One region of the Gluconobacter albidus genome, then DNA from elsewhere that is predicted to be linked to it. Evidence: riboswitches for the same ligand, from Rfam matches in the RefSeq annotation. Region 1 holds a riboswitch; the other holds the start of a gene.
The links. A riboswitch is a leader RNA that binds a small molecule or an ion and turns the genes downstream of it on or off. The one in region 1 is predicted to bind thiamine pyrophosphate.

Region 1 (7,735 bases):
GAAGCAGCGCGATCATAGCCTGTACGCCCTCCGGAGCCAGCAGCGCATGACCGGAGCTTGAACAGAGCACCGGGTCCAGCACCACCGGCACATCTGGCAGAAGCGCTGCAACAACACGGATCAGAGGCGCATTGAACATGGCCCCGATCTTGACGGCACCGATCCCCGTTTCCAGCGCCGCTTCAATCTGCGCGGCCAAAAGAGCGGGCGCGACGGGCTCTACCGCCAGAACGCGACGATCCGTCTGGGCCGTAACGGCAGTGACAGCGAGGCGTGCGGTCTGCCCGGACGCCTGAACGGACAGCAGATCCCGCGCAAGACCAGCTCCCCCGCTGGAATCCATCCCGCCGATCAGAAGAACAGGGCGCTTCATCGTCCCGTCGTTGCAATGAAGGCAGGACCACCCGCCTGTGTGGAAAAGCGTTTAGCAGCCCGCCAGGCCCGCAGACCACTGGCACAGACGAAAACGGTCCTGCCCATCCCCTTCGCCACCGTTTCCGGGTGCTCGATCGGCCCGCGAACGGCCCAGGACACGGAGGGCGGTCCCTGTTCCTCCAGCCCCCGCAGATCGAAAACGCGGTCGTCCGCGCGGATCTCCTCAAGCCCGAGAATGAAAGGGCCATCGCCTTCGGAGGAAACCGCAGCATCAAACCGGAAAGACGAACTTCTCCAGCGTTCCAGATCCAGCGTCATGATCTGCCCCAGCGGAGAGGGCTGCGTCTGAAGCAGAACGGAGAGCACCATCTGCGCCTGTATGGCCCCGAGCACCGCAACAACAGGCCCCATCACACCGGCTTCCGCACAATTCGGCAGAATGGCGGGAAGATCCGGGAAAACAGCCCGGTAATCCGGTGCCGTACCACAGAACCCACCCGCATAGCCCGACCGCCCAAGCACCGAAGCACTCACGAGGGGAAGACCCGCTTCCACACACAGATCGGACAGCAGATAGGTGACGGCCACGCTGTCCGCCGCATCCACGACAACGGACACATCCGTCAGGAGGCTCCGCGCCAGTGTCGGCTCCAGACGCTCCGCCACAGGCACGATCTGACAGTCCGGATTCAGATCCGACAGCCGGTCGGCCACGCAAGCGGCCTTGAAGCGGCCAATATCGTCCATGCGAAAGAGCGTCTGGCGATGCAGGTTGCTCTCATCCACACGATCATGATCGACCACCGTCACCCGCCCGCATCCGGCTCCGGCAAGCGCAGGGAGAACAGTCGCACCCAGCCCTCCCGCGCCCACCACCAGGATATGGGCTTTCAAAAGGCGCTTCTGGTCAGCTTCCCCCTGGGGGAAAAGCCCGGTCTGCCGCATATAACGGCTCATCGTCTGTAGGCCTGCGTCGCGGCGACCCATTCCCGACACCGCGCCACCGGGTCTTCGGCCTGCTGGATGTCCGTCACAACGGCCGCGCTGTCCGCCCCCGCCGCAAAAACCCCTTCAAGGCGCTCCGGCGTGAGGCCACCAATGGCGACAAGCGGCGTCTCTCCGGCGCGGGTTTTCCAGTCCCGAACGCGCTCCAGCCCCTGCGGCCCCCATTTCATTTTCTTCAGAAGTGTCGGATAGACGGGGCCGAGTGCGACATAGGCCGGTTCGTAAGACAGGGCCCGTTCGAGTTCCGCCGGGTCGTGGGTGGACAGTCCGAACCGGATCCCCACACGCCGCAGAGCCTCAAAATCGGCGGTCTCCATGTCTTCCTGCCCGAGATGGATAAAATCGCACCCCAGTTCCAGTGCAAGACGCCAGTAGTCATTGATGACAAGCTGCGCGCCATGTGCCGCGCACAGCGTCCGCGCATGACGGATCTGACGGCGCAGTTCCGCCTCTGTCATGTCCTTCAGCCGAAGCTGAACCAGACGCACGCCACAGGGCAGCAGCGTTTCCAGAAACGCAACGTCGCCCACCAGAAGATAAAACGGATCAAGCACTGTCATCACGACAGCTCCGCCAGACCGAAAACGGGTGTCGAGGCGCAGGCCATGTCCCGTCTGGGCATCAGCCCGGCCTCGAACGCTTCCCGCCCCGCCTGAATGGCGCGACCGAATGCCCGCGCCATGGCCGCCGGGTCCACGGCCTTGGCCACCGCCGTATTGAGCAGAATGGCGTCCAGCCCCATCTCCATGGCCTGCGCCGCCTGACTGGGCGCTCCGATCCCGGCATCCACAACCAGCGGAATCCCGGCGAAATGCGCCCGCATGGTCCGCAGACCTTCAGGATTGCGCAGCCCCTGCCCCGATCCGATCGGCGCGCCCCACGGCATCAGCACCTTGCATCCGGCTTCCAGAAGTTTTTCCCCCACGATCAGGTCTTCGGTCGTGTAGGGAAACACCTCGAACCCCTCCGCACACAGCACACGCGCGGCTTCGACAAGCGCGAACGGGTCCGGCTGGAGTGTGTCGGCATGGCCGATGACTTCCAGTTTGATCCACGATGTTCCGAACACTTCGCGCGCCATGCGGGCCGTGGTGACGGCTTCGCGGGCCGTATGACACCCCGCCGTATTGGGCAGCAGGCGGCATCGGCTTTCGGACAGGATGTTCCGGAACGCCGCACCCGCAGCGCCCTCCCGCCGCAGCGAAACCGTGATGATCTCCGCGCCGGACGCCTCGATCGCCTCCAGCAGAACCGCGGGCGACGGATACTGCGCCGTCCCGAGCATCAGCCGCGACGTCAGATCAACGCCATAAAACATGTCAGCCTCCCTGCATCGGAGACAGGACTTCGACCTTCATGCCTTCGTCCAGACGGGTTGCCTCACGCATGGAACGGGCAATGAAATCGCCGTTCAGGGCCGTGGCCACGCAGGGGGCTTCAAAACCCCGTTCGATCAGCAGGTCGGCCAGCGTCCGGGCCTGTGTCCTGACGATCTCGCCGTTCAGATCAATCCGCATGCGCATAAATCTCCGCAAGTTCTGCCGCCAGCCGCTCGGCGCAGACGGGCGCCATCAGGAAACCGTGGCGGTACATCCCGTTGACGTAACTCCGCCCCCCGACATGGCGCACGGCCGGAATATTGTCCGGAAAGGACGGACGCAGCCCCGCGCCCAGTTCAAGGATTTCAGCCTCGGCAAAGCCCGGATGAAGCGTGTAGGCCGCCGAAAGCAGTTCCATCGCCGCTCGCGCGGTCACCGGGCCGGGCCGGGCGCTTTCCACCATGGTCGCCCCGATCATGTACCGATCCCCATCCCTTGGCACGACGTAACAGGGAAAGCGCGGATGCAGCAGCCGGACCGGCCGCGTCAGCGACACGTCCGGGGCATGCACGATCAGCATTTCCCCCCGCACGCCGCGCAGATCGGCGAGACTGTCCCGCGACGTCAGTCCCCGGCAGTCCACGACATGACCGCACGGCGTCCCGGAACGGAAGGTCACGCCTTTCGCCAGCAGGCTGTCACGCAGACTGGCAAGCGCTTTGCGCGGGTCCAGATGCGCTTCGGTCGGGAAAAACAGTCCGCGCGCAAATCGCCCCTCCAGATCCGGCTCCAGATCGCCGGGGACGACCCAGTCGTGCTGCTGCGTGGCACGCGCAAAACGATCCAGTTCGGCACCATCACGCGGCGGGGCGACGACAAGCGTGCCACGCTTTGTGACATCCGGAACATGGGCCGCCCACCAGTTCACCGCCGCCTGCCCCTGCGCCACGATCAGGTCGGGCGCGCTTTCTCCCTCGCAGAACGGGGCCAGCATTCCCCCCGCAAACCGTGACGCCGCCTCTGGACTGCCCTCCGGGACGATGACTTCCACGTCAAGACCCCGGTCGGAAAGGGCCGTGGCGCAACACAGCGCCGCAACCCCCTCCCCCAGGACGGAATGGATCATTCCGCCGGTTCCGTCACGGGAACATAAAGCGCCCCGCCTTCCCGGAATTTCCCGGCCATTTCTTCCATTCCAGCCTGTTTTTCCGCTTCTGCCCGGATGTCATGGGAGATCTTCATCGAACAGAATTTCGGCCCGCACATCGAGCAGAAATGCGAGACCTTGTGCGCCTCTTTCGGGAGGGTCTCGTCATGCATGGACCGCGCCGTATCGGGGTCCAGACCAAGATTGAACTGGTCTTCCCACCGGAACTCGAACCGCGCGCGGGACAGCGCATCGTCACGCATCTGCGCGCCTGGATGCCCCTTCGCCAGATCCGCTGCATGGGCTGCAAGCTTGTAGGTGATGACGCCGGTTTTGACGTCATTGCGGTCCGGCAGGCCCAGATGTTCCTTGGGCGTCACATAACAGAGCATCGCCGTGCCGAACCAGCCGATCATGGCCGCACCAATGGCGGAGGTGATGTGGTCGTAACCCGGCGCAATATCGGTCGTCAGCGGGCCAAGCGTGTAGAACGGTGCCTCGTGGCAGTGCTCAAGCTGCTTGTCCATGTTGGCCTTGATCTTGTGCATCGGCACATGCCCTGGCCCTTCGATCATGACCTGACAGTCCTTCGCCCAGGCGATTTTCGTCAGTTCGCCAAGGGTTTCCAGCTCCGCGAACTGCGCGGCGTCATTGGCATCCGCAATCGAACCGGGGCGCAGTCCGTCTCCCAGCGAAAACGACACGTCATAACGGCGGCAGATGTCGCAGATTTCATCAAAATGTTCGTACAGGAAGCTCTCGCGATGATGATGCAGGCACCATTTTGCCATGATGGAGCCACCACGGGAGACAATGCCCGTCACGCGACGCGCCGTCAGCGGGATCATGTGCAGGCGGACACCGGCATGGATGGTAAAATAATCCACCCCCTGCTCCGCCTGTTCGATCAGCGTATCGCGGAAGATTTCCCATGTCAGGTCTTCCGCAATTCCGCCAACCTTCTCCAGCGCCTGATAGAGCGGAACCGTCCCGATCGGCACGGGCGCGTTGCGAATGATCCAGTCGCGGATGTTGTGAATATTGCGGCCTGTCGAGAGATCCATGACCGTATCCGCGCCCCAGCGGATGGACCACACCATTTTCTCGACTTCTTCTTCCATCGAAGACGTCACGGCCGAGTTACCGATATTGGCATTGATCTTCACAAGGAAGTTACGGCCAATAATCATCGGTTCGAGTTCGCGGTGATTGATATTGGCGGGAATAATGGCGCGACCCGAGGCAATTTCCTGCCGCACGAATTCCGGCGTCACGAAATCCGGAATGCTGGCTCCGAAATCCTCGCCGTCGCGCGCTTCTTTCAGGGCTTCCGTCCGGCCGATATTCTCGCGGATGGCGACGAATTCCATTTCCGGCGTGATGATCCCCGCACGGGCATAGGCCATCTGTGTGACAGCGCGATCTCCAACAGCCCGCAGGGGACGACGCTGCTGCGGAAAGCTCGGTGTCAGCCGGTCACCCTGTGCAAAACCGTTATCAGCTGCCGTGATCGTCCGCCCTTCATACTCTTCCACGTCCCCACGATCGCGAAGCCAGTTTCCCCGGCTGTCCGACAGGCCCTTTGCGATGTCGATGCTGACGGAGGGATCGGTATAGGGGCCTGAACTGTCATAGACATTCAGCGGACATTCACCCGAAACCGCAATCTGCCGGAGCGGCACCGCGATGTCATGATGCATGCCCCGGACATGGATCTTGCTGGAGGCCGGCAGAGGGCCGGTCGTAATAGCGGGAATGGAAGCGTTCATGTGGTGTCTCCTCAAGCGCACTCGAAAAGACCCAAGAAACGTGAGGCAGAAAGGGAGCCGCCGCCCCCAGTGCCCAATAACGGACACGGAAAAGGCCAGATCGGCCCGAGAGGGACACGCCCTCCGGTCTTCCTACGCCAGCATCAACTGGGTCAGGTTCAAAGGGTCGCCTCACCGTGGCGCCGGTTTCCCGACGTCACCAATTGGCCTCTCAGTCCCCTGGGCGGGACTCCCCTGACAGGCGCGACAGTGCTGGAGAAGCGTCCGAAGATCAAGTGCAGAATGGAGCACACATTTCCTTGATCCAATGACGGACGCTTCATCACGCGAGACCCCGGACATGTGTTGCAGACGCAGAAGAACGATCATCAAACCGTCACACACACAAAGCCAAACGCTCCCTACAAGGTCATTTCGCAAAACGTCCGATCGGATCGCCCTGCCGTGCTTTCACACAAGCTCTTATGGTCTGCTGTTCTGGGCGCATGTGCCTGCGTTCCGCTGAAGGCCTATGCCTGGGGGGAGAGAGCGCATTCCCTCATCGACAGCACCGCAATCAACGCCCTTCCGGATGACGGACCGACTTGCCTCAAAAAACAGGTCTCGCTGATCGCGGATTCGGCCAGCGTTCCGGATAGCTGGCGGGCTGCGAGCGAGCCGTTTTCAAAGATGGCCGAAGACCCCAATCATGGCTGGTTTCGCGAACAGTCCGCTTTTCTGAAAACGATCCCCCGCTCGCGCGTCGCCTTTATTCTTGCGCTGTACCGCGAACATGAACGCCTCGAAGCCCTCGGCTCGCCCGAAGCAAAACGCATGAACGTCCGCTGGGCCGGTACACTGCCTTACGCCGTGGTCGAAGGATACGAACACCTCGTCGCAGATATGCGCGCGATCCGCGAAGCGCAGGCTGCCGGACATGATCCATCGGCCCTTCAGACCGATACCGCCTTCATAGTGGCCTGGATGGGGCATTACGTCGCCGACGGATCGCAACCCCTGCATGTCACGATCCATCATGACGGCTGGGTTGGCCCCAACCCGCATCATTATACCCGAGACCATAATGTCCATGGCCGTTTCGAGTCCGATTATGTCGAAATGATCAACCTGACCGAACGGGACGTGCAGCAGCACCTCGCACCACTCGGGCATCAGAGTGGCGACGTCTTCGACCTCGTTCTTGCCTATCTCGCGCAGTCACACCGGGATGTCGAAACGGTCTACGCTCTCGACCAGTCCGGCGCCCTCAAAGACCCGCAGAACAAGGCTGCGCGTCACCTGGTTTACGAGCGCACCGCAGCGGCGGCGGCCATGCTGCGCGACCTTGTCTATCGGGCATGGCGGGAGAGCGCCCTGCCGCCCGAGACGTCAGCGCAGCCCGACCCGGCAGACCCGGAAAGCCCCGGATATGATTCCGCTTCAGGGACAGTACCCGCCGCGCGCTCCCCCTCTCTTCCTCCGTCCGTCCGTCCCTCTCCGGCTGGCTGAAACCGGCCCGGTTCGGGGCAGGCATCGCCAGTCTGTCATGACGTCATTTTTTGGAGCTGTGTCAGCCTTGGATTTCCATTGCAATGACCGGATCGTCTGGATTTCGCAGCAGATCCTGCCTCACGAACCGGACGTACGCCGCTGGCTGCGCGGTTTTCGTGATATCGACACCGACGACGTCATTCAGGAGTGCTACGCCATTCTGCTCGATGTCGAAGTCGCAGCAATACAAACGCCCAGAGCCTATTTCTTCCGGATCGCCCGGAATATCGTCCTCCAGCAGTACCGCCGGGCGAAGGTTGTCTCCATTACGGCGCTGGCGGAATTCGACGTCCACGGCATCGCGGACGATGCCTCATGTCCTCACCGGACGATCGAAGCCCGGCAGGAACTCGAACGGCTTCATCACATGATGCAGGATCTCCCCGAACGTTGTCGTCAGGTCCTTCTGCTGAGGAAACTGGAAGGACTTTCACAACGTCAGGTTTCCGAACGGCTCGGCATTTCGGAAAATATTGTCGAAAAACAGGTCGCCCGTGGTCTGCGCGCACTGAGCCGACTATTCTGCGACGACCGGCCGACACCCCCGAAAACGCGCCCCGCCCCGATGAAGAAGGTTACGACCCTCCTTT
Region 2 (7,735 bases), 870 kb from region 1:
CTTGCCGGAACCGGCGCCCTTCGGATCGCAGACCATGATCACGGATCTGCCGGAGGGCCTGCCTTCGGATCTGCTGGAGCAGCGGCCGGACGTCCGTGCGGCAGAGCATACCCTGCTGGGGGCCAATGCCAATGTGGGTGCAGCGCGCGCGGCGTTCTTCCCCCGCTTTACGCTGACGGCTTCGGAAGGCACCAGTTCGCTTCAGTTCCGCAAGCTGTTCACGCCGGGTGCCGAAACCTGGAGCATCTCCCCGTCCATCAGCATTCCGCTGCTGACCTGGGGGCAGAGCGAAGGGAACCTGATGATGGCCAAGGCGCAGTCCCGTCAGAATGCGGCGCAGTATGAAAAGACCGTACAGTCGGCGTTCCGTGAAGTTTCGGATGCATTGACGGCACGGGAAACCTATACGACCCAGCAGCGCCACATGGATGAGCTGGTGGCGCAGTCGCAGCAGGCATTCGATCTGGCCAACATGCGCTACAAGGCCGGTATCGACAGCTATCTGACCACCCTGACGCAGCAGCGCACCCTCTATCAGGCGCAGCAGAACGACATCATGGTCAAGGCCGCAAGGTTCCAGAATATTGTAACATTGTATCGCGCACTCGGGGGTGGCTGGAGCCAGAAGACAGTTTCGCCTAAGGTGCCCGCACAAACGCACTGACCGGAGAGCATCATGCGCAGGTTGATTGTCCCAGTACTGGCCGTTCTTGCCGTTTCAGGCGCGGCCCTTGGTACGGCCGTGGCGCAGGATGCGGATGACGGTCCCAAGAAGCCGAGCATGCACGACCTGTATCACAACTCGTCGCTGCCCAAGAGCCATGCCGATTTCAGCCGGTATCGGTATCGCCCGGCAGGGGACAAAGTGATCGAGCAGCCGGATGCCTTCCGGCTGCTGTTCCAGACGAAGGACGGTCAGCCGGACGGTTATGCCGAACGGCGGGGAACGTCTGTTTTTTATTACGACCGCTACGGCAAGCTGCGTCAGATCCAGCCTCTGCCGGAGGATGAGCCGGCTGATTAATGTTCTGGCCTGAAAAAAGCCGCTCTGAAAATTCAGAGCGGCTTTTTTTGATGGAGGTTCAGAGGGCGGACTGGATGCCGCTCAGCCAGAGGCTTCGGGTTTCCAGAGCCGGTATCCGTTGATCGCCAGTACGACAAAACCGGCATAAAGCAGGGCTGTCGGATAAAGACCGCGGGTGAGGAACAGGGCCACATAGGCGCTGTCCACCACGATCCATAACAGCCAGGTTTCACGATAGCGCATGGTGTCCCAGTACTGGGCGAGAATGCTGTAGGCCGTGAGGGTGGCGTCCGTGACGGGTGTGGGATCGTTGGTGTAGCGGGTGAGAACAAACGCCCAGGCAGCGCTTCCTGCGCCGCCGCAGAGCAGTCCTTTCAGGAGCGTGGGGACTGTAGGGCGGCGGACGTGGATCCGGCCATCCGGTTTCGCCATCTGGCGCCAGTGTTGCCAGCCGTAGACGACATACAGACAGAATGCGATCTGAAGCCCGGCATCGGCATAAAGCCGGGCCTGAAGGAAAATCCAGGAATACAGCCCTGCCGCGGCCAGAGACACAGGCCAACAGATCATGCTGCGCCGCGATGTCAGCCAGACGGCCAGCGCGCTGAGGACGGCGCCCAGAATTTCGATCAGGGACATGGCGCTGTCTGGAGAAGATGCGTCAGCTTGTGCAGGAACTGCTGGCCTGTGGGGGACGAGAACCAGTGGGCGTGGCCCAGAAGATAGTCCGTATAGGCGGCTTTCACTCCGGCCTTGTCATGAACCAGTGTCTCGTAATAGGCGACTTCGGACAGGGCATATTCGACGTGAACGAGTGGCAGAAAAAGGGGTGCCAGACGGCATTCTTCCGCCGAAAGGGCGTAATGTGTCCGATAGCCTGACAGGAAGGCTTCGAGGCGCTCGAGGCTGACAGGACAGTCGTTTTCGGGTTCGAGCCATGCGATGGCGGTGCGTTCGATGGCGACTGCGAGATCGTAGGCGGCGCAGGTGCGGTCCGACATGCCGAAATCGAGAATGCCGCAGACCTGCGCTTCCGGGTCGGTGCCGGTCCAGAACAGGTTTGACGGGTGCCAGTCGCCATGTCCCCAGCGGGGCTGGATTGTGCCGAGATGCGCCTTCAGCTTTTCATGAAAGGGCAGAAGGGCCTGCGGGAGATCGGCGCGCCAGCGGTGGTGTGTCAGGGCTTCGGCAAGCCCGGCCTGATGGGGGAGCCAGCGTTCCAGCCCGGTCATCAGGTTGGAAGATGTGATGACCTCGAAGGTGGAGAGAAGCGGGCGGCGGGCAGGGCGCGCAGGGGCGTCGAAGCTTCTTGACGCCTGGTGAAGCTGGCCCAGACGCTGGCCAGCGGAAAAGGCGTGGCGGGCGTTGTGGAACGGTTCCCAGGATTGCACGGTCTCGTACAGGTCATGTCCGGGCATGATGGAAAAGACTTCGTAGGCGGATCCGTTGAGATCGAGTGCGGCATCCCCGTTTTTGGTGCGCCATGTCTGGCCGACAGGAACCCCCTGTTCGGCCAGATGCGTGATGAAGCGGTGTTCTTCCGCAAGGGCTGTTGCATCGCGCAGGCAATGATCGTGGCGTTTGAGGAAAACGCGGCTGCTATCCTCCAGCAAAACGACGCCCGTGGAGGAAAAGGGGCGTCGTCCGTGCCAGATGACCTGCCGCGCGGGGGAAGGAAGCGGAAAACGGGAGAGGACGTCGCGGGCTTCGGCGTCCGACAGTGCGGGCCAATCCCGTCTGCTTTCGGGACCATTGACGCCGAACTGTCCGGAAGCCTCCGCCATGCTCAGAACCCCGTCGAAGCGGTGAACAGGGCTGCAAACCCGCCGCCGATGAAGTAGCTCGGGGCACTTCCGGCGATGGTGGTGCCATACACGCCGGTCGTGTCCTTTGCATTCATGGTCGGACTGGCCACGCCGGAAAGGTAGTGTTCGTTTGTGATGTTAATGAAGTTCATCCGCAGGGTCGGCTGATGCAGATGGATATGGTCCGAAAAGCGGTAGCCGATGGCGAGATCGCCGGTCGTGTGATCCGAAACGCGCTCGTCATTCGTGAACGTCGCGTACTGGTGGCCGGTGTAATGCACGGTGGCGACGCCGAAGATGTGTCCGTCGTCATAGCTCAGCCCGGCCGCGGCCTGAAGGGTCGGGCTGCGGACGGCGATGCGGCCGCGGGTGCGCAGCAGGTCGCCGCCCGACATCAGGTCATTGTCGATCGTGGCATGCAGGTACTCGCCTGAGACATAGGGGCTGAAATGATGCCAGGGACGCAGGCCGATTTCCACGTCCACGCCGCGGGAGGTCTGGCCACCTGCGTTCATCGTCGTGCTGACGATGGAGCCATTCTGGACGGCCTGCGTGGAGATCTGGCGGTTGGTGAAGTTGTAGTTGAACAGCGTCAGGCTGCCGATGATCCAGCGCCCCGTGCGGCGGTATCCCAGTTCTTCGGAAATGGAATATTCGTTGCGGACATCGGCCGATCCGGTTCCGTACATTTCGCCCGAAGAGGGGTCATAGGTGTTGTACAGCGAGCTCTGATCCGGGGCGCGGAAATTGGTCGTGGCGTTGAAGAAGATCTGGTTTTCCGCGTCAATGCGCCAGCGCACGCCGAGGCGGGGCAGGGGCTCCATGCTATTGGAGCCGACATGGTATTGCGGGCCCGGCATGCTGTTCGTGCCATCGCGGTTCATCATGACGGCCTTGAACCCGAGGTCGATGGCCAGATGGTCATGCAGCAGGGACATGTGGTCGCCGATGAACAGCGCGTTGGTTTGTGAAATGGTGTGGAAGCTGCCGCCCAGAAGGCGTTCGCCGTTGGGCAGGCGGATCACGTCGCGGCCGTTTTGCGCCCAGATGTCCGGCGCATAGCCGTTGGTCTGGACGGCCGTGAAGGGCTGCTGTTCGTTGTCGTCGCCATAATCATACCAGTACCCCAGAACGAAATCGTTCCAGCCGGTTTTGTAGTGAAGCGCACTGGTAAAGCCGGAGCGGTAGCTGCGCTGGGTGTAATCCGCGCGAACAACGCCCACGCCGTCCTGCGCGCCGGGGAGGTTCAGAGTGTCCGACAGGGCCTGTGTGCCTTGGTAAAGTCCGGTTTCGGACAGCGTGCTTCCGCCCGGCCAGTTGCCATAGGCAAGCTGCGCGTAGGGTGTGACGTCCAGGGTCAGATGGTCGGTCAGGGTCAGATGGACCGGCGCGCCGCCATAAAGCGTGCGCTCTCCGTCCCGCCACAGACGCCAGTAATTCGCGCCGTTTTCCGGATTGCTGCTGTCATAATGGGCCAGCAGGTTGTTCTGGCCTTTGATCCCATCCGATTTCCATGTGTCCATGGTGGGTTCGGGATACCAGCTCGTGATGGTTGTGTTGAAGGTGCCGATGAGGCTGGCGCGGTTGCCCTGCCCCCATTCCTTGAGAAACTTGAAATCGACATGCTGCTTTTCGTCGCGTCCTGGCCCGCGCCAGTTGTCGGTCGCGCCGTGGGAGTAGGAGACGAAGCCACGGATGCCGGTATGGGCGATGTCGCCGGTGTCGAGGCGGATGAATTCGCGGTTGGTGTTGTAGGACCCGTAAGACACGCTGGCGTCACCCCCCGCTTTTTTGGCGGGGTCGCGGAAGGTCAGGTTCATCAGGCCCCCGGCGGCGTTCAGGACCGGACTGTCCAGATCGGCCGAGCCCTGCGACAGGGCGATTTCCTGATAGTTCTCACTGTCTGCGAACTGGCTGGGCGTGCCGGAATAGGCGGCGACATCGTTCAGCGGCATGCCTTCGAGCACATAACCGATGGCGCTGTTATCGAGCCCGCGGACGGTGATGTCGGTATTGGGAGAAAACCCCATCGGGTCGGACGAGGACACATTGGCGCCGGGCAGCATGGCAGCAAGCTGGAAGGCCGTGGCCATGGGGGCCTGTTTGGAAATGAAATCCTGACTGACGGTACTGACTGATTTCACGCCGTCCTGCGGATGGATCAGGCCGCCTCCCGGCTGGTTTCCGGGCGCGCTGTCTGGAATTCGGTGGACGACGATATGCTCGGCCACGTGTTCGGCCGGGGCGGTGCGGGGCGCATTCGTGGCTGGGGAGGCGGGGGCTGTCTGATGGGTTTTCGGGCCGGTCGTATCGGCTGCATGGGCGACGGACAGGCAGACCGTGGTGCCGAGCAGGGCCGGCAGGATGCCATGATACCGCAGGCGGGGTGCAGCAGAATTTCCGTGGTGTCCGTGGGCCATGATGGAACGCGCCTCGCCTGCAAGCAATGGGAGTTCAGCGCTGACAGGAAAGGTTCAAGCTGCTGGCTGGCTGGATCATGAGAATGCGTCCGTCAGGCAGCGACCACCATCCCTCCGCCAGTGTGAACTGGATCAGGTTCAATGGGTCACTGCGCCCTATGACGGACAAGCATCATGCCAGCAGAATCTCAGCCCCTTGCCGGGGCTCCCCACGGTGAAGCGTCACAGATCGTCCGGGGACAGGAAATTGTCAATATGAGCAGATTTTGTCCGCGCAGTGCAGATGGAATGTTGCAAACAATTTCGAGAGCATTCTTCATTCTTTATTAATAACGACATGTATAGTTTTCAAAAAACATCACGCCAGTGTCCAAGCAGTGCGTGAGAGCTGAGCTCAATAAAGGCGATCATGTTAAACTGGATTGAAAAAACCGCCTACGTCCGACAGAAAATCAAAGTACTTTTTGCGATTCTTGTCATGATTGCCTTGGTGCAGTTCGTGGTGGAGCAGCTTTGCGAGCATCTGTTTATTCATTACCGGCATGAACAGATGCTGTCGCAGTGCATGGGGCTGCTGTTTCAGGTTGGACTGACACTTCTGATCGCCCGGTTCGCCATTCATGTAATTGCCGTGCCTTTCGAGCAGATTACCGCTGCGACGGAGAAGGTCGCGGGCGGCGCTCTCAACATCACCATTCCGTGCCTTCATCACCATGACTGTGCGGGGCGGCTGGCGCGCTCGCTTCAGATGTTCCGTGAAAACAGCCAGAAGCAGTTGAAGCTTCAGGAAAACTCTGCGGAAGAAGCACGGGATGCAGCGCAGATCCAGAAGGAACTGTCCGGCCGGAGCGAGCGTATCCGGAGGGTGCAGGATGAGACGATCGGGACCATCTGTGCCGGACTGGAGATTGTGAAGGAAGGGGATCTGACCTTCACGTTCGGCGGCGGTTTTCAGGACCGGTTCGAGGAATTCCGGCAGAATTTCAACACGCTCATCCAGATCTACCGGACGGCAATCGCCAAGATTTCCGATGCGACCTCCGTCATCGCCAACGGCACTTCCGAAATTGCGTCAGCCTCTACGGAACTGAGTGGACGAACGGAACGTCAGGCCATCACCTTGGCCCAGTCTGCCGCCTCCATCAACAGCATCACCCAGACGGTCGGAAAAACGGCGCGTTCTGCGGTAAGGGCGCGTGAAACGGCTCTTGAAACGCGGGGACAAACCGTCGTGGTTTCGGAGATCATGCATTCGGCCAACCGGGCCATGGGCGAAATCCGGACGTCGTCACGGCAGGTCGAGAGTATTCTGGGCCTGATTGAGGAAATCGCGTTCCAGACCAATCTTCTGTCGCTGAATGCCGGGATCGAAGCGGCCCGGGCGGGAGAGGCCGGTCAGGGTTTTGATGTTGTGGCCAAGGAAATCCGGGCTCTCGCGCAGCGCTCCGCCAAATCGGCGCAGGATATCCGCAACATCATCACGTCTTCGGGCCGGCAGGTGGAAGAGGGTGTCCAGCTTGTCGGGGATGCGGACCGCTCGATGAAGGTCATCAGTGAGCATGTGGACGGGATCACGTCGCTGCTTGAAGACATCTCCCGCTCCACGACGGGCGAGGCCGAGAGCCTTGAGACGATTAACAAGGCCATCAACGAAATGGACCAGATGACGCAGCGCAATGCCGCGATGGTGGAAGAGGTCAACGTGGCCTGCCGGAATCTGAGCAACGAGGCGAAGGATCTGTTCGCTGAACTGTCCAAATTCCGTTTCAGCCCGGCACAGTCCGCAGGCAGGAGACCGGGGTCCATACCCCGTGAACTGGTTCCGGCCGGTTTCTGAGGCTTTTCAGGAAAGTGAAAGACGCATTTTCCTGACATGTCTCGACATCGGAGCCGATATTCCCGACACTGACATCCATGGTTGTCAGTCCGCTCTTTCTTTCTGCGCTGAATGACAGGGCCTGCCCATGATGGGCGGGGCCTTCCGGTCTCTGGGGCGGCGGAATTACCGCGTCTGGGCCATGGGCGCGCTGGTTTCGAATATCGGAACCTGGATGCAGATGACAACTCAGGACTGGCTGGTCCTGACGGAACTGACCCGGCAGGATGCAACGGCAGTCGGGATTGTTACGGCGCTTCAGCTTGCCCCGCCCCTTCTGCTGATTTTCTGGACCGGAAAAATTGCCGACAGGGTGGAGAAACATCGCTTCCTGCTTCTGACGCAGGCCGCACTGGGCACACTGGCCATCGCACTCGGAACTCTGGTGGTGACCGGAATGATCCGGTTGTGGGAAGTGGATCTGTTCGCCTTCCTGAGCGGATGTGTTGCGGCATTTGACAGTCCGGTCCGACAGATTTTTGCTGGTGAACTGGTGGGCGAGGAAGACCTGCCGAATGCGGTGGCACTCAATTCCGTGTCGTACAATGCCGGTCGCATGATCGGCCCCGCGGTAGCCGGGTTCTGCATTGCGGAACTGGGTTCGGGGTGG

Region 2: another riboswitch for thiamine pyrophosphate. It lies ahead of A0U94_RS11035 (TonB-dependent receptor); the one in region 1 lies ahead of thiC (phosphomethylpyrimidine synthase ThiC).

What each region holds. Positions count from the first base shown of each region.
Region 1 is NZ_CP014689.1:180,534-188,268, reverse strand. Features, by position in the region: gene A0U94_RS00775 (hydroxymethylpyrimidine/phosphomethylpyrimidine kinase family protein) at 1-373, opposite strand, end outside; gene A0U94_RS00770 (HesA/MoeB/ThiF family protein) at 370-1,332, opposite strand; gene A0U94_RS00765 (thiamine phosphate synthase) at 1,329-1,940, opposite strand; gene A0U94_RS00760 (thiazole synthase) at 1,940-2,698, opposite strand; gene thiS (sulfur carrier protein ThiS) at 2,700-2,897, opposite strand; gene A0U94_RS00750 (FAD-dependent oxidoreductase) at 2,887-3,825, opposite strand; gene thiC (phosphomethylpyrimidine synthase ThiC) at 3,822-5,615, opposite strand; TPP riboswitch at 5,728-5,861, opposite strand; gene A0U94_RS00740 (phospholipase C/P1 nuclease family protein) at 6,060-7,103, shown strand; gene A0U94_RS00735 (RNA polymerase sigma factor) at 7,171-7,735, shown strand, end outside; gene A0U94_RS00730 (FecR family protein) at 7,734-7,735, shown strand, end outside.
Region 2 is NZ_CP014689.1:2,414,052-2,421,786, reverse strand. Features, by position in the region: gene A0U94_RS11055 (efflux transporter outer membrane subunit) at 1-664, shown strand, start outside; gene A0U94_RS11050 (hypothetical protein) at 677-1,024, shown strand; gene pnuC (nicotinamide riboside transporter PnuC) at 1,106-1,663, opposite strand; gene A0U94_RS11040 (phosphotransferase enzyme family protein) at 1,654-2,808, opposite strand; gene A0U94_RS11035 (TonB-dependent receptor) at 2,811-5,249, opposite strand; TPP riboswitch at 5,342-5,471, opposite strand; gene A0U94_RS11030 (methyl-accepting chemotaxis protein) at 5,659-7,086, shown strand; gene A0U94_RS11025 (MFS transporter) at 7,214-7,735, shown strand, end outside.